4 regions of the Halomonas sp. R57-5 genome follow, and region 1 is predicted to be linked to each of the others. Evidence: predicted binding sites of a transcription regulator. Region 1 holds the regulator's gene; each other region holds the start of a gene.
What was found. Region 1 encodes sigma-54, which starts transcription at its own class of promoters, with help from an activator protein. Its sites were predicted from a motif close to TGGCACNNNNNTTGCTNT; they were not measured.

Region 1 (4,289 bases):
ATACGGGCATCGGTGGTCAAGTAAATAACTTGAAAATCGATTTTACGCTGGCGCAACTCTTCTAACAAAGACGGTAGGCGCTCCAGCGCTCCCGGCAAATTACGGGCATCGATACTGACCGCCAAGTGAGCGCGGTCACCCTGGTCGCGTAATTCGTCCACCAACGAGCCCAGCAGCATAGCGGGGAGGTTATCAATCGCATAATAGCCAAGGTCCTCCAGCGCCTGTAGAGCGATAGATTTGCCTGACCCGGAGCGGCCGCTAATGATCACCAGTTGCATAGAGTCTCTCTTTGCTTTGGTCAAGCTGCGTTGAGGGTGGTGAGCGAAACATTACCTGCCGTAACGAACCTTAAAACAGGTTTGAAGACCGTTAGGCCGCGGATTGCTCACGAATTTTGGCGGTAATCAGCTCAAGTAGCTCGCGCTGACTGGCTGCTTTACGCAGCTGCTGGCGTGTATCCGCATCATTCATGATGGTCGCTACTTGGCCGAGCAGAGAGAGGTGTGTGTCATCTGCTTCTTCAGGTACCAGCAGGACAAACACCAGATCTACCGGGTCTCCGTCGATAGCGTCAAAATCAATCGCTTCTGAGAGTTTTAAAAAACCAGCGATAGGGGCGGTGCAGTGGGGGCTGCGCGCATGGGGAATAGCCACGCCGTTACCGATACCGGTACTGCCTAAGCGCTCGCGGCCGATTAGACGGCTAAACACTTCTTGGCTGTCCAGGCTGGGGATATTTTGCGCGATAAAGGTGCTGTAAAACTCCAGCACCCTTTTTTTGCTGCCCCCGGGTACGTCAAAAAGAACGCGCTCCGGGGGGAGTATGGTTTCCAACGTCATTGAATTAACGCACACCTGCGCCTTGGGCGCGAGCTTGTGCTTTTTCCTTGTGTTTAACGAGTTGACGGTCGATTTTATCCGCTAGGGCGTCGATAGCGGCGTACATATCACTGTCGAGGGCTTCCGCATGTAAGTCAGCACCTGCGGCGTGCAGCGTACAAGCGGCCTGCTGGCGCTCTTTCTCCACTGATAAGGTGACTTGCACCGTGGTTATATTGTCGTAATGGCGCTCTACACGCTCAAGCTTTTCGTTGACATAGTCACGCAAGGCGTCAGTCAGTTCTACGTGATGACCAGTGATATTTACTTGCATTGACGTGCTCCTTATCCATCGGACTGTACTTCGATTGTAACCCTTTTTGCCGCGTTGCAAAGCCCTTGTCGAGAGATTCGCTGCAACGTCGACAGAACCTAGCGTAAACGACGTCGCTCACTGGAGGAAGGAATGCCCATGGCCTCGCGATATTTAGCCACCGTACGCCGCGCTACTTGAATCCCTCCTTCGCCTAATAGCGTGACTAGGCGGCTGTCTGAGAGCGGCTTGCCGGGTGGCTCCTCTTGAATCAATTTCTTGAGTCGCGCGCGGATGGCGGTGCTGGAGTGACTGTCGCCATCTTGACCGCTCACCTGACTTGAGAAAAAGTACTTGAGCTCGAACACGCCCCGGGGGGTATGGATATATTTTTGCGTCGTGACCCGTGAAATCGTCGATTCGTGCATCTCCACAGCTTCGGCAATATCGGCCAGTATCAGCGGTTTCATGGCTTCTTCGCCGTGCTCTAAAAAGCCAATCTGGCGGGTGATGATTTCGCGCCCCACGCGTAGCAGCGTATCGTTACGGCTCGAGAGGCTCTTAATCAGCCAGCGCGCTTCCTGTAGGTGCTCTTTGAGAAACTGGTTGTCATCGCTTTTGTCCGCACGCTTAATCAAACTGGCGTAGTCGGGCTGAATGCGCAGCCGTGGCAGGGCCTCTGGGTTGAGTTCTAAATGCCAGCCTTCGTGGTCGTGGCGGACGACCAGGTCGGGGGTTACATAGCTGTCATCGGTGTCGCCGTAGGCGCTGCCTGGGCGGGGGTCGAGGCTGCGAATAAGTAGGATAACATCGGCCAGCTGTTGGTCATCGAGCCCCAGGCGGCGCTTTAGCAGGCGCATGTCATCCTTACCAAGCGCTTCGAGGAACTGCCGCACTAGGCGGCGGGCGGGAACCAGTAGCGGCGTATCATCGGGCAGGGCGGCGAGCTGCAGCATCAGGCATTCACGCAGGTCGCGGGCAAAGATACCGGTTGGCTCAAACTGCTGGAGTTTGAGCAGAATGGTTTCTACCTCGCGTTGGCTAAGCCCGTCAATGCCCTGGGCACGCAGGCCCTCACGAATATCGTTAAGCGGCTGGGTTAAGTAGCCGTTGGCGTCGAGCGCGTCGATTAAGCTCTCTGCGACAAGCTGTTCGCGGGCGCTAAAGTCGGTCATGGCAAGCTGCCATAGTAGGTGCCCATGCAGGCTCTGCCCGGCTGCCTGACGCTCAAAATCAGGGCCTTCGCTGCTGCCGCCCTGGCTACCCATATCTTGATAGGTATCTGACCAGTCGCTATCTACTGAGAGTTCAGTGGGGATGCCCTCTGACCACTCTTCTTCCTTAGGCTCGCTGACAGCCTGCTCACCAAATTCATCTTCCTGCTCCAGCATGGGATTGGCATCTAGGGCCTGCTGAATTTCTTGACGAAGGTCCAGCGTCGAGAGTTGCAACAGCGCAATCGCCTGTTGCAACTGGGGCGTCATGGTCAGCTGTGTGCCGATACGCAGTTGGAGAGAAGCTTTCATGACCATCTGAGAACCACTCGTTAATCAGAATGCTCCACCCTAGTGCGAGTGAGTGTCTGGTGCAAGTGCAATAAGCATGCCATTGGTAGTAAAGTTGTTGCAGAGCGCTATTTACAGAACCAAAAAATAGGTTTATGGGCAGGCGGTGATTGTAGGCATAGCTGATCAGTTTAAAGGCGAAAATCAGCACCCAGATATACGTCTCTGACCTTCTGATTATCGAGAATGGCACTGGGTGAACCGCTGGCAATGATTTGCCCATCACCAACGATATAGGCGATATCGCAAATATCGAGGGTTTCACGCACGTTGTGATCGGTGATCAGTACGCCAATATGACGTTGCTTCAGCGCACGAATGATGGTTTTGATCTCGCCTACCGAAATAGGGTCGACGCCAGCAAAGGGCTCATCCAGTAAAATAAAGGCAGGGTCAGTGGCCAGCGAGCGGGCAATTTCTACACGCCTGCGCTCACCGCCCGAAAGGCTCATGCCAAGGTTGTCGCGGATGTGGGTGATATGAAAGTCTTCGAGTAGCGCTTCCAGGCGCTGTTCGCGTCCTGTGCGGTCAAGTTCTTTGCGCGTCTCGAGTATCGCCATAATGTTATCGGCAACCGATAGTTTGCGAAAAATAGACGCCTCTTGGGGGAGGTAGCCAATACCCGCCGCTGCGCGCTCGTGCATCGGCGCACGGGTTAAATCCACCGCATCGATTCCGACCTTGCCAGCATCGGATTTCACCAGCCCGACAATCATGTAGAACGAGGTGGTTTTACCTGCGCCGTTGGGGCCCAGTAGGCCAACAATGCTGCCTTGGGAGATCTCTAAATTGATGTCTTTGACCACTCGGCGGCGCTTGTAGCTTTTCGCCAGGTGGTGGGCATACAGGGTTTTGATCGGCGCAGTGTCAGCAGTTGCCACAGCTTGGCTCCCTATTGTTCAGGCTGAATAGTCATACGAATGCGCTGGGGCTCACTGCCGTCAACGTCAGAGCGCGCTTGAATCACTTCGCGGTCAATAAAATACTCAAGGCGCCCACCGCTAAAGGTATCTTCTTGTTGGATCAGTTCGGCTTGGTCGATTAGCTCTACGCGGCGCTCGGCGACGTGGTAAATAATCCGTCGCGCCCAACCTTCCGTCGGGCCATCTTGCCCTTCGGCTTGATGGCGCAGGTAGGCGCGCTCGCCGGTGGCTGTTGCCGTCGAGAGTTCGCCAGCCGCGTTGCGTTCGATCTCTACCCGCTCGCCGCGCAGCTGCATCTCGCCCTGACGAATATCCACATTCCCGGTATAAACGGCGGTGCCCGCCCGTTGGTCGAGATCTAAACGGTCGGCTTCGACTTCCACCGGAGCCTGTTGTGAGGTTTGGGCCAGTGCCAGTAGCGGCATCGCGAGCGCAAAAAGGGCTGTGTAAATAAGTGCTTTCATGACAATTCCTATTAGCGTTGCGTGGCCGGGGGGTGCGTGCCGCGCACATTATCAGTTAGCCGAACCTGGCTATTGTTAAGCCACACATCCATGCGTGAGGCACTCATTTGCTGGGGCGGTTGCTGCAGCATTACCGGTGTTTCACTCCAGGCATGCTGAGTTAGGCCATCATAATGCAATAGCTCGGTGTCTAGCTGCCAGC
Region 2 (4,289 bases), 1.5 Mb from region 1:
GCATAACGAACACCGCCGGAGGAATATGCCCGGCGCGAATTAACCTATCTGCCACCTGCTGTAAGTTGCCGCGGGAAACCCAGTCGCGGTCGGTGCCAAACGAGCCGTGCAGCATATAAACGACCGGATAAGCGTCGGTCATTTGGTCGTCATAATGGTCGGGTAAATAAACGCTATAGGGGTAGTCGTACCCAAGCGTGGGTGAGAAAAACTGATGGTGTTCAACCTCGCTGGCTAAACTGTGGCCGCTAAACGTTAGCCAGCCAATAAACGCGGTGAGTAGGGCGTTACATCGGTACGAGAGTAGCGGTAGTTTGGGGATGAACACGTTTCCTCCGGGAATTAAAACTGTTCAATAGGGTCGGACAGCGTGAAGGCCCTCATTGTTCATCATAGCCATATAAGACAGTCAGTTAGCATAGTCATTCATCATCGCCATTCAAAATGCCAGGGTAGGAATAGGTAGCGGCGGGAGGCCCAATGCGGAAAATTGAAGAGATCTATTGGTTACGTGCTTACGGCTGTATAGCCGTTTTTTTGTTTCACTTATTAGATCACGTCAATCAACGCCTCGATAACGTTGCCACCGATTTGATGCGCATACCGCTGGTTTTGGGTACGCCGATTTTCCTGTTTATTGCGGTCTTTGTATTTGCCGTTCGCTACGACAAGGCCGTGCCGGAAGGTTTTCTAGCCCAGCGCGTTAAGTATGTGATGGTGCCGTACTTTGTGTATGGCTTTATCTATTCGACGGCTGAATGGGTAAGGCTGCAGGCCTCAGATGAGCCGGTGGGGTTTGTGGCCAATACCATTGAGTATTATGTCTACGCGGGCTGGCATGGCTATTTTTTGATCATCGCGATGCAGTTTTATGTGGCTTATTGGTTGTTTACCCGTTGGCAGCTGTGGCGCTTGAACCCGGTGCCGTGGCTGTGGGGCGCCTGTGTGATCAGCATGGCGTATTGGGGGCTGGCTTACTGGTTTGACGTTGACCTGCCCGGTTATCTGCTCTGGATTGCTCCACTGGGCTGGATCTATGTGTTTTTTCTTGCTCTGGTGCTGGTGCGCTACTACCCGCTAGCCCCTGAGAGCGTTATGTTGGCGCGGCCTGTCTGGATGCAACAAATGGCCCGCCCGTTCTGGTTAGCGCTAATGGTGGCACTGATTATTGCTGCGACCTTCGCTGGCTGGCTGGCCTTCTCTTCCAAAGAGGTATGGGTAATTCCTTTCTTCGTGCTGTTTACGCTGTGCGCCATGCGCTACTTGGCCAGGCGTCCTGCGCCTTTATGGGTGCGCCACATCAATGCGTATTCGTTCGGTATTTACTTGGCGCACCCTATGTTCTTTGTGCTCACCGATCTGGCGATTGAGCCTTTGTCGTTACCGGTTGGGGTGTATGCGCTGGTGCTCATAGTGGTGGGCGCAGTGGGGTCTGTGGGCCTTAATAAGCTGGCCAATACCACCACACTCGGCGCCATGCTATTTGGTAAGCAGTTGAAGGTCAGCTAGGCAGCAGCAAAAAAAGCAGTGACGGTAAGAGATAGTGATAGGGCCCGTGTCAAGGGCGCGTAGTGCAAGCCGCACCGGGCGGGGTAGGTAGCGAACAATCGTCTGGATCATCCATTTGGCTAAGCAGGTGGCCGCTGTAGGTTTTCAAGCGGGTGGGGCAGGCGTGTAAGCGCTGCAAAAAATCGACTATCGTGCTGTCATCGCCCAACTCAGGGTCAAACCCACCCAAGCGTTCAAGCCAGACGCGCCTAACGGCGATGTAGGGCGGCAAAATTAACGCACTTGCCAACAGGCGCCGCAGAATGCGTTCCGACAGCGATGGCCGGGTGAGGCCGATAATTAACGCGTCCAGGGTGTAAGTGTTGAGCTGTGGATAGAGCGCGCCCCAAAGTGCGGCAGGCAGCGGTTTTTTTTGCAGCGCAATGATGAGCCATTCGGCTTGACTGGCAAACGCGGCTTTATTAAGGCGAGCCCCTAGCGTTCGCGTTGGGGTAATCAGCGAGTGGGTGTGGTAGCGCTGTTCAATAGCACTCAGGCGCGCTTGAGCTTGAGTGGCTGTCACTAAAATGGGCAGCAAGTGGTCGGCAACACCTGACTCACGTATGGATTTTAAATGGCGTGGCAACATCTCACCCGTCACCATGGCATCAACGATAAAGCAGACCGATCCCATTTGCCGACTCCAATTGTGAGCTAATCTATCAATTTGTAATTTATTGTAGTATCTGGTTTATTTGGGTAGCAAGTAAAAAAACTTGCGAGCTAAAAAAGAGGGTTCAGTATATTTAGTGCTCTTTAATGGCGCATAAAGCATTATTTTTGTTCTATTTTGGTGCATTGAGGGGTTTTTAGCTGGCTTGAGACACCTTGTTTAGCCGTTATGCGTCATCAAGAGGCATTTAGCTTTATTTTTTATGATATACAAAACAATCATTTATTGTTTTTTTACGCCATATTGGTGCAGTGTTGGCATGAAATGTGCTTTGACTGTGTAGTAAGTTTTGAAGCGGCTAGTGGCCGTAGGCATAAGCCCTGCGGCATGCTAAAACGATAGCCGGTCTGAAATGCTCGCTGAGCGATTTGTTAAAAATGTCAGGCAAACGTTGAGCGAACAAGAATGACAAACGTGCGGTTTAGCACGTAGTTTGTCGAACAACACTTTTATCGGTAGCTTACTGTCGTTAGCTTTAAGCCACGCTCATACCGGAGGACACTATGTCAGCCAAGACCCTCGCGCTAATTGAAGAACATGATGTTAAATGGGTAGACCTGCGTTTTACCGACACTCGCGGTAAAGAGCAGCACGTTACCGTGCCTGCTCGCGATGTGGACGAAGAATTCTTCGAGAATGGCCAAATGTTTGATGGCTCTTCTATTGAAGGCTGGAAGGGCATCAACGAATCCGACATGATTCTGCGCCCGGAAGATGGTACTGGTTACCTGGACCCCTTCACTGAAGATGCCACGCTGGTTCTACGCTGCGACATCATCGAGCCGGCCACCATGCAGGGCTACGACCGTGACCCGCGCTCCATTGCTAAGCGTGCAGAGGCTTACCTTCAGTCTACTGGCCTGGGCGACACCGCTTTCTTTGGTCCTGAGCCTGAATTCTTCATCTTTGACGAAGTGCACTGGAAGTCTGATATCCAGGGCTCCATGTATAAAATCACTTCCGACGAAGGCGCTTGGGCAACCGACAGTGTCGTTGAAGGCGGCAACCTGGGGCACCGTCCGCGCGTTAAAGGCGGCTACTTCCCGGTTCCCCCGGTGGATAGCTTCCACGATATTCGTGGTGCCATGTGTAACACCCTGGAAGCGATTGGTCAGACCGTGGAAGTTCACCACCACGAAGTTTCCAACGCAGGTCAGAACGAAATTGGCGTGAAATTCAACACGCTGGTGAAGAAAGCTGACGAAGTGCAGGAAATGAAATACGTGATCCACAACGTGGCCCACGCGTATGGCAAAACCGCCACCTTTATGCCGAAGCCGCTGGTAGGTGACAACGGTTCAGGTATGCACGTGCACCAGTCGTTCTGGAAAGGCGGTGAGAACCAGTTCGCCGGTGACGAGTATGCTGGTCTGTCTGAAATGGCGCTGTTCTACATTGGCGGTATCATCAAGCACGCTCGTGCTCTGAACGCCTTTACTAACGCGTCTACCAACTCGTACAAGCGTCTGGTACCTGGTTTTGAAGCCCCGGTAATGCTGGCTTACAGCGCCCGCAACCGTTCTGCTTCAATCCGCATTCCTTACACCGCTAGCCCGAAAGGTAAGCGTGTAGAAGCACGTTTCCCTGACCCGACCGCTAACCCCTACCTGGCGTTCTCTGCCATGTTGATGGCGGGTATCGACGGCATCAAAAACAAGATCCATCCTGGCGATGCCATGGACAAAAACCTGTACGACCTGCCGCCAGAAGAAGGCAAGTCAGTACCGACCGTGGCGCATAGCCTGGATCAAGCACTGGAAGCACTCGACGCTGACCGTGCGTTCTTGACCGAAGGTGGCGTGTTCACCGACGAGATGATCGATGCCTACATCGAACTCAAAATGGAAGAAGTTGAGCGTATTCGCATGACTACGCACCCGATTGAGTTTGATATGTACTACAGCTGCTAATCAGCGTTTTTAACCCCTGGCTGTTTATCAGCCAGGCGGCGGAAACGGTGATTATTAATAGAACCTCGCTTCGGCGGGGTTTTTTATTATTGGGGCTTATAAGCAGTGCAAGGGGTGCGATGAGTAGGATCAATACAGTCGCGATGCGCGGCGTGCTG
Region 3 (4,289 bases), 540 kb from region 1:
GGTGCCTGAAGTGTTAGGTTTGTCAGCGGGCTGGCTAGTCATTGAGTCGCTGGATACCGTGCCAGGTGGGCCGCAGAGCGAAGCCGCGCTAGGTGAAGGGCTGCGCGGGCTGCACGGTGTGATTGGCGACGCCCACGGCTGGCATCAGGATAATGCCTGTGGGCGCACGCCCCAGCCTAATGCAGCGCTTAGTGACGGGCGGGCCTTCCAGCGTGAGCGGCGTTTATTACCCCTGTGTGAGGCGTGTCACCAGCGTGGGCTATTGGACGGCGAGTTGCGGAGGCGTATCGAGCGTTTGGCTCACGATTTGGAGAGTTGGCTGCCGGATGCGCCGCCCAGCTTGCTCCATGGTGACCTATGGTCGGGGAATGTGCTCTTCACGACAAAGGGGCCCGCGGTTATCGACCCCGCGGTGTACCGTCACTACGCGGAAGTAGATTTGGCAATGCTAACGCTATTTGGCTCGCCGGGGGAGGCGTTTTTTGATGCTTACTGGAATGGCGACGCCCCGACCGATTGGCCGAGGCGTGAAGCGCTGTTTCAGCTTTACCCGCTGCTGAATCACCTGCTGCTGTTCGGTGCCGGTTATCGTTCGGCGGTTGAGCGCAGCGTGGCGAGGCTCGAGTCTTTCGCCTGACTTGCCAGGACTTACGTTTTACCAAGATTTATAGGGCAAAAACTTACCATTCAAAGTTAATAGTACCCGGTCACCTTTGGGGTCTTCGATTTTATCGACTTCCATGGTGAAGTCGATGGCGCTCATAATGCCGTCGCCAAATTTCTCCTGCACCACGTCTTTCAGGGTCTCCCCGTAAACGCCAACGACTTCATACAGGCGGTAGATGAAGGGGTCTTGGGGGATCGCTTCGTCCCAGGCTTTGGTGGGGAAAGCCACTAAAGCTTCGGCGACATCGCTGTCCACGCCGAGGGAGTCACAAAGCTTATCGGCAATCGCTTGGCTGGCGCTGTTCATGCCGTAACAGGCGGAAGCGACCCACACCGGCGACATACCCACCGCGTTGCCAATATCGTCCCAGCTCATCTTTTTACGCGCTTTGGCGGCGAGCAGAGTGTGACGCATTTCGAGCTTATCCATGATGGTTCTCCTTTGGAGTGGAGGGCGTTTGAGGCCCTTTTTTGGCTAATAGGCAGTAATCAAGAAAAGACTTTTTTGGCTTGAGTGCGGACGTGGGTGGTGTAGAGCACCAAACCAACCAGTGTCAGACCGCCAACCAGGTTACCCAGCACCGTGGGGATCTCGTTCCACATAATGTATTGATACAGGGTGAAGTCAGCGCCCATCATGAGGCCAATCGGGAACAAGAACATGTTGACCACGGAGTGCTCAAAACCGAGATAGAAGAAGACAATAATCGGCATCCACATGGCCATGATTTTGCCAGAAACCGTTGTGGAGATAGCAGCACCTACCACGCCCATTGAGACCATCCAGTTGCAGAACATGCCTCTCATGAAGAGCACAATCCAACCGGCAAGTCCCGCGTCCTGGTAACCCACCGTGCGACTTTCACCCACAGTCATCATCGTTTGGCCGACAGCGTTGATCTCCTCGGTTCCGCCCATAGTGAAATTCAGGTAGCCAAAGGTGGCGATAAACAGGGCGCCCCCAAGATTGCCGAGCCCCACCAGCGCCCAGCACTTGAGCATTCGAGGTAGTGTGACGCCAGGCCGCTTGTCGAGCCATGCAAGGGGCACCAGCGTGAAAACACCTGTGAGCAGGTCATAACCCATCAGATAAAGCATCACAAAGCCGACAGGAAAAAGCAGCGCCCCGATCAAAAAGTTGCCTGTTTGTGTCGCTATGGTAATGGCAAAAATAACTGCCAACGCTAGGGTCGCCCCTGCCATAAAGGAACGGATAAGCGTATCCCGGGTGCCCATATAGACTTTTGACTCACCCTGATCCACCAACTTGGTGACAAATTCACTGGGCATTAAATAAGACATAAGTATGTCTCCTGTGTCATTTCGGTTAATTAACGCCTAACCCAAAAGTTTTAGTGTTTCCTGGTAGGAGCAATAAATAGAAGCAATAAAACCGATGGCTGCGCCGTCCTGGTGCAAAAGAGATTAGGCGTGTGGCGCTATCGCACTATCCTCACTACCGTTGCTATTTGTGTGCCAACTCGCGCGTATTTTTTATAAATATCTGTTTTTAATATATTTATTTTTTATTTCACGAGTCTTTTTGGAGCGTTTTGTGTGTTACGAAAAATCGTAATTCACGATATTCCGTTGTTTTATTGACGAAATGTCGTGAATGGCGCGGGAATTGAATGGTTAAGGGACAACTAACTCGAGCCTAACGCCAATGGATGAGCCAGCAAGCCTTCACACCGCCGCACTAATGGGCCGCATCTCCCCCCTTGCGATGCTCGTGGTCGACCCTTTTGCCGACCAACTACTCGACGCAAACCCTGCCGCCTGCGAGATGCTCAATATTGATGAAGCACTACCGCTGAGGGCTCCCTTTAGCCATCGCTTGAGCGCTTCACTGCCGCTATGGGTGAACTTCACCGGTGAGGCGTTGGCACAGAAAGCGGCCTGGTCAGATGACTTGGTGATGCTCGACATGCTGCGCCAGCCGTATCGGGTCGAGGTATATGCTCAACATATTGAAGACTCTTCGCAGCTTTTATTGACGTTGATTGATCGCAATAAAGCCGAACAGCGGCGGGCAAAAGCGGAGCTAGGCCGCCAGCACCGCCAGGGCGAAGTGGGCTGGCAGCGGGTCGAGCAGGTGTTTGAGCGGATTGAGAAGCAGAACCAGCTTATTCTTGGCGCAGCGGGGGAGGGCATTTACGGCCTGGATGCCGAAGGCAAAACCACCTTTGTGAATCCTGCTGCCGAGCGCATTTTAGGCTGGAGCACCGAGGATATGGTGGGCCACGACGCCCACCTGATGTTCCATCACACCCACGCCGATGGCAGCCACTTTCCGGTACAGCAGTGCCCGATCCATGCCTCGTTTAGCGACGGCCAAGTACATCACGTCGATAACGAAGTGTTCTGGCATAAAAATAGCGAAGCGATTCCGGTTGAATACACCAGTACGCCGATTTTCGAAATGGGCAGGTTGGTCGGGGCGGTAGTGCTGTTTCGCGATATTCGCGAGCGCAAGCGCGCTGAGCAGCAACTGCGCGATGCTCTTGCTGAAGTGGAGTCGCTCAAGCAGCGTTTGGAATTGGAAAATGAGTACCTTCAAGAAGAGATAAAAGCGGAGCTTAACCACCGTGATATTGTCGGCAACAGCCCGGCGGTGGCAAAGTTAATCCAGCAGATTGAACTGGTCGCTCCCACCAGCGCCAACGTGCTGATCAGCGGCGAGTCGGGCACCGGTAAAGAGCTGATTGCCCGCGCCATTCATGCTGGCAGTACGCGTAGCGACCGGCCGCTGATCCGGGTGAACTGTGCGGCTATTCCACGGGACTTATTTGAAAGCGAGTTTTTTGGCCATGTTAAAGGGGCGTTTACCGGTGCTGTTCAAGATCGCACCGGGCGCTTTGAACTGGCCCACGGTGGCACGCTGTTTTTGGATGAGGTTGGTGAAATACCTCTGGAGCTTCAGAGCAAGCTGCTGCGGGTGTTGCAGGATCAGCAGTTTGAGCGGGTGGGCGATAACCGTACTCGGAAGGTCGATGTTCGTGTGATCGCCGCCACTAACCGTGAGCTGCGCGAGATGATTGACGCGGGCCATTTTCGCGAAGATCTCTATTTCCGTCTCAATGTGTTTCCAATCGATTCGGTGCCGCTGCGTAAGCGAATTGAGGATGTGCCGCTGTTGGCGCGACACTTTTTACAGCGCGCCTGCCTGAAGTTTAATAAGCCAGGGGTGCGCATTCCCCCCGCCCAGCTGGAGATTCTTCAGCACTACCCCTGGCCAGGCAATATTCGTGAACTGGAGAACATTATTGAGCGCCAAGTTATCGTGACCCAGGATAGGCGCTTGATGTTTGATGACCTGCTGTTAGGGGACTCGCCGCGTTCAATAGGCTCTGCTAACCCGGTGCCTGCGCCGGTTCACGCCAGCGTGGAGCAAAGTGAAGCAACGCTGCTCACCGAGCATGCGCTGAGCCAGCGCCAGCGTGAAAGCACGATTGCCGCTCTGGAACAGGCGGGGGGAAAGGTCTCGGGGGCGGGGGGCGCGGCGGAGCTGCTTGGCATTAAGCCTACGACGTTGGCTTCTCGGCTAAATAAATGGGGCATCGACACTCGGCAATTTCGTAAAAGAGCGCCGCATTAATCGCCAAGCCATCATGCTTTGGACT
Region 4 (4,289 bases), 380 kb from region 1:
GACGCTGCTGGTAGCGCTATTTGTGGTCATTATCGCTGCCGCTGGGCCGGTAATTCCTCAGTGGAACCAGGAGGATACTCAGAAAGATAGCGCGAGCGAATACGCCTACACATCAGTACCCGCTTTGGAAGTCCCCCTGCCCGAGTCGTTGGCCCAGGTAAGCGATGAGCGTGCCAGCGTTGCTCGGTGGCACGGGGCAGGGTTAAGCCCTGTGGCCGTTAGTGCGGCACTCGGCGTGGCTGGGCTGCCCAAGTTAACGGATTTCCCGCGGCGTAGAACAAGCTTCGGTGTTCCGCCGCTTTTGGCAGCGCCACCGCCCCTCGCCGAACCTGCGATCACTCTGCCAAAGCTGCTGATGCCCGCGGGCAGCGATGATTTTACATCGCCCTTAGCTGACTACATGGTGGTGTTGACTGATCGCCCTCCGGTGAATGTGCAAGCAGTGAGTGATGAGTCGGTCTCGGGGGCACTTGCGCTAAACCAGGCGCTTTCAGAACGCGTAGAAGAGTCTACCTACCTGCCCGACCTTGAGGGGGTTGAAGTCTCCCGGGTGGCCGAGGGGATTAGTCTTCGCGTGCAGGACCAACTGCTGTTTCCTTCAGCAACGGCTGAGCTAACCACTGACGGATCGTCACTAGTGGGCAGTTTATTGGAAACTATTCAGCGCTATGAAGGCGAAGTATGGGTTGAGGGGCACTCGGATAGCCAGACCATTAGCACTGATGAGTTCTCGTCTAACTGGGCATTGTCTAGCGCTCGAGCCATTGCCATTGTGGAAGCACTTGAAGCCGCCGGAGTAGATGCTGAGCGGCTACGCGCCGTAGGCCTGGCGGCCACAAAACCATTGGAAAGCAATGCCACAGCGGAAGGGCGTGCGCGTAACCGGCGGGTTGAGGTGGTTATTCACGTCGAGTAACGGTTAATGTAGACGCTATTCGAAGGGAGGGCGTCATAACACTAGAAGCCCAGTGGTCTGGAGCTAAATCGACCTCCAGCCGACGCACCCCTCTATGACAGTGGCCCATAAAAAAAGCCCGCCGGGGGAAGGGCGGGCATTAAAGGGCTTGGCTCACTGCAGCCCACTGGTATCAGGTGAGGGGTGTACAAGACCACCAGTGGGTACAATTTCAGTATAGCTATTTATGCGTCGTTGCCAAGCACTGTGACACTTTTTTATAACTTTATTTTCATCTTAGTTAGTTCTAATGCGCCTTTTTTGATAGGAAACAGCACTAAAGCGCACCGATCTGTTTCATGCACTTTTTTGGTGCGCTTTGTTTGCCTCTTTTTGGTGCTAACAGATATTCCGATTTATTTATTCCGTAAGACGTTCTGTAACCCTCTGCTGAGTCGGAACTTCTCTGTTTTGGCTTATAAATTGCTATGTTCTTGATAGCCAATTAATAGCTGGTCATCGCTCACATCAGGTGTTCTAGACATAATGCCTAAATAATGCGTTAAGGCCGAAAAGAGGTAGTGCCATGCCTGAATCCGCTCGTCTCTCCGCATCAACGCCTTCGGCAGCGTCAATCTCTTCGATTGATCCCGCTCTGCAGCCTCGGCTAGTAGTGACCGATCTCGATGGGTCGCTGCTCGACCATCACAGTTATGACTTCAGCCCTGCGGCCCCCTGGCTTGCCCGTTTAAAGCAGATGGGGGTGCCGGTCATTCCGGTGACCAGTAAAACCCGCGCCGAACTGATTCCCCTGCGCGAAGCCCTAGGCCTTACAGCAACGCCGTTTATTGCTGAAAATGGAGCAGTGATTGGTTTGCCGCCAGGCTGGTGCCATGCGCGCTTAGACCGTCCAGGAAGTGGCCGCGATGGCGTTGTTATCAAGCATCCTGGTGTGGATGTTGGCTTTATTCGTGCCCGATTGAAGGTATGGCGCGAACGTCTGGATATTCGTTTCACTCGCATGGGGGAGTTGAGTGTACCTGAGGTGATGGAGCTTACTGGGCTTGACGCAGTTCGCGCCCGCGATGCAAGACAGCGGGAAGGCAGTGAGCCGCTGCTGTGGCAGGACTCCGAAGCAGCTTTGGAGGCATTTCGCGCCGCTTTAGAAGGGGATGGGCTACAGCTGACTCAAGGCGGGCGCTTTTGGCATGTCATGGGGCTCTCCGCCGATAAGGGTAATGCCGTCGAGTGGCTGGTTAAGCGCTTTACGGCGTTAAGAGGTCGAACGCCTCTTTCACTAGGGTTAGGAGACGGGCCGAACGATATCACTATGCTCGAAGCAGTCGATCAAGCCGTCGTGATCCGAGGTTGCCACGATTTAGCTGTAGAGCCCCGCAACGCTTCGCTCTATCGCACCGAGGCAACAGGGCCGACCGGCTGGGCCGAGGGGGTGGACTACTGGTGGGGGCGAGACGACCGCCGTTTAGCGACGGCGGAGAAAGATGCGGCTGTGTTCTTGGAATCTTGTTCTTTGAGTACAGTTCTTTGAATTCAGGGAGGTAAGTGCATGAGTGACTTTCATCAAAACGGAATTATTACCGACTTTCACAATCTTACCCGGCGCTCGGTAGAAGCGCTTGAACAAGAGCTGTGCCAGTTTGCTCGACGACGCCCCATGGGGCTGATTCTGCCGTCGCTGTTTTCGGAGCTGGAAGGGCCTGCACTGTCGGCGATTGTCGATGAGTTGGTTAAAGTCCCGTATCTCAATGAAATTGTCATCGGCCTGGACCGCGCCGATCGGGAGCAGTTTTTGTACGCTCGCGATTTCTTCTCTCGCCTTCCCCTGCATACGCGCATTTTATGGAACGATGGCCCACGGCTGCGCGCCCTGGACGCAGAGTTGGAAGAGCACGGGCTAGGCTCGCTGGAGCCCGGCAAGGGGCGCAACGTATGGTACTGCGCCGGTTATATGTTGTCGTCTGGGCGTTCGAAGGTAGTGGGGTTGCACGACTGCGATATTCTGACCTACGAGCGGGGGCTACTGGCACGCTTAATGTATCCGGTTGCCCACCCCAATTTTAACTACAGTTTCTGCAAAGGCTATTACCCGCGCATTGCCGAGGGCAAACTGAACGGTCGCGTCTCTCGACTGTTAGTCACGCCGTTACTGCGGGCGCTGAAAACCGTCTGTGGGCCAATGCCTTATCTCGATTACCTGGATAGCTTTCGTTATCCGTTGTCGGGAGAGTTTGCGATGCGTAGCGAAGTGCTTGAAGGAATCCGTATGCCAGCGGACTGGGGGTTGGAGATTGGCGTATTGTCGGAGTTGCAGCGTAATTACTCTCTGCGCCAGCTTTGCCAGGTCGATATTGCCGATGCCTACGACCACAAGCATCAACCGGTTAGCGAAGAGGACCCCAACGGCGGCTTAAACCGCATGAGCCTGGATATCTCAAAAGCGCTCTACCGTAAACTAGCCACCCAGGGCATTACCTTTAGCAGCGAAGATTTCCGCACCCTTAAAGCCACCTATTACCGCTTTGCGCTGGATTTGATTGAAGCCTACGATCACGATGCCACCATGAACGGGCTGAGCCTTGACCGCCACAGTGAAGAGCAGGCAGTAGAGCTGTTTGCCAGCAACCTACTCGAAGCCGGCAATCTGTTTATGGATAACCCGCGAGAGCGCCCCTTTATTCCTAGTTGGAACCGGGTGCAGGCCGCAGTGCCGGATCTGCTCACGCGGATGCACGAGGCGGTAGAACTGGATAACCAGGGTAAGGTTTAACGGCCCAGGTGTTTAAGTCATCATTTCTTAAAAACCGTTCATCCATTAAAAAGGCCAGCTACCTTAAGGTAGCTGGCCTTGTACTTAGAGCAGTCTTTTAGCGTTCGGTTTTTTAGCCCATGATTTTCAATACTTAGCTTTCGCTAGTGCTAAAAATCACTGTGTTGATGAGCCGCCCGCTTGGCAGAAGAGGCGGCGGGTAAGCTTGCCTGTGCATGCCCCGCGCTCTTCTGGTTAATGCGGAAGTGTGCGACCAGTTGGCGCAGCTGATCGCTGAGCTGTGCAAGCGCCTGGGTGGCGTGGTTGCTCTCTTGTACCAGGCTGGAATTTTGCTGGGTCATTTGATCCATTTGGGTTACCGCCTGGTTGACCTGCTCAATACCGCTGCTCTGCTCAATGGTGGCCGCAGAAATCTCCTGAACCAGTGTGCTGAGCTGCTTGATGTCATCGACCATGCTATTGATCACATCGCCGGTATCACGCACTTGACGGCTGCCTTCCATCACTTTGCTATCCGACGCTTCGATCAAGGTTTTGATCTCTTGGGCGGCAGCCGCCGAACGGCTGGCGAGTTGGCGAACCTCATTGGCGACAACAGCAAAGCCG

Region 2: the regulator sigma-54 is predicted to act here: its motif matches at 2,477-2,494, upstream of glnA (glutamate--ammonia ligase).
Region 3: the regulator sigma-54 is predicted to act here: its motif matches at 2,128-2,145, upstream of HALO_RS17085 (formate/nitrite transporter family protein).
Region 4: the regulator sigma-54 is predicted to act here: its motif matches at 1,368-1,385, upstream of HALO_RS16365 (HAD-IIB family hydrolase).

The regions. Positions count from the first base shown of each region.
Region 1 is NZ_LN813019.1:3,190,291-3,194,579, reverse strand. It holds gene rapZ (RNase adapter RapZ) at 1-281, opposite strand, end outside; gene HALO_RS14765 (PTS sugar transporter subunit IIA) at 373-843, opposite strand; gene hpf (ribosome hibernation-promoting factor, HPF/YfiA family) at 848-1,156, opposite strand; gene HALO_RS14755 (RNA polymerase factor sigma-54) at 1,255-2,667, opposite strand; gene lptB (LPS export ABC transporter ATP-binding protein) at 2,832-3,581, opposite strand; gene lptA (lipopolysaccharide transport periplasmic protein LptA) at 3,593-4,087, opposite strand; gene lptC (LPS export ABC transporter periplasmic protein LptC) at 4,099-4,289, opposite strand, start outside.
Region 2 is NZ_LN813019.1:4,728,668-4,732,956, reverse strand. It holds gene HALO_RS21590 (alpha/beta hydrolase) at 1-328, opposite strand, end outside; gene HALO_RS21585 (acyltransferase family protein) at 481-1,509, shown strand; gene HALO_RS21580 (hypothetical protein) at 1,559-2,182, opposite strand; gene glnA (glutamate--ammonia ligase) at 2,725-4,131, shown strand; gene HALO_RS21570 (DUF4124 domain-containing protein) at 4,251-4,289, shown strand, end outside.
Region 3 is NZ_LN813019.1:3,728,920-3,733,208, reverse strand. It holds gene HALO_RS17095 (fructosamine kinase family protein) at 1-637, shown strand, start outside; gene cynS (cyanase) at 656-1,096, opposite strand; gene HALO_RS17085 (formate/nitrite transporter family protein) at 1,156-1,968, opposite strand; gene HALO_RS17080 (sigma 54-interacting transcriptional regulator) at 2,333-4,264, shown strand.
Region 4 is NZ_LN813019.1:3,567,183-3,571,471, reverse strand. It holds gene HALO_RS16370 (OmpA family protein) at 1-916, shown strand, start outside; gene HALO_RS16365 (HAD-IIB family hydrolase) at 1,482-2,444, shown strand; gene HALO_RS16360 (glycosyl transferase) at 2,463-3,683, shown strand; gene HALO_RS16355 (methyl-accepting chemotaxis protein) at 3,833-4,289, opposite strand, start outside.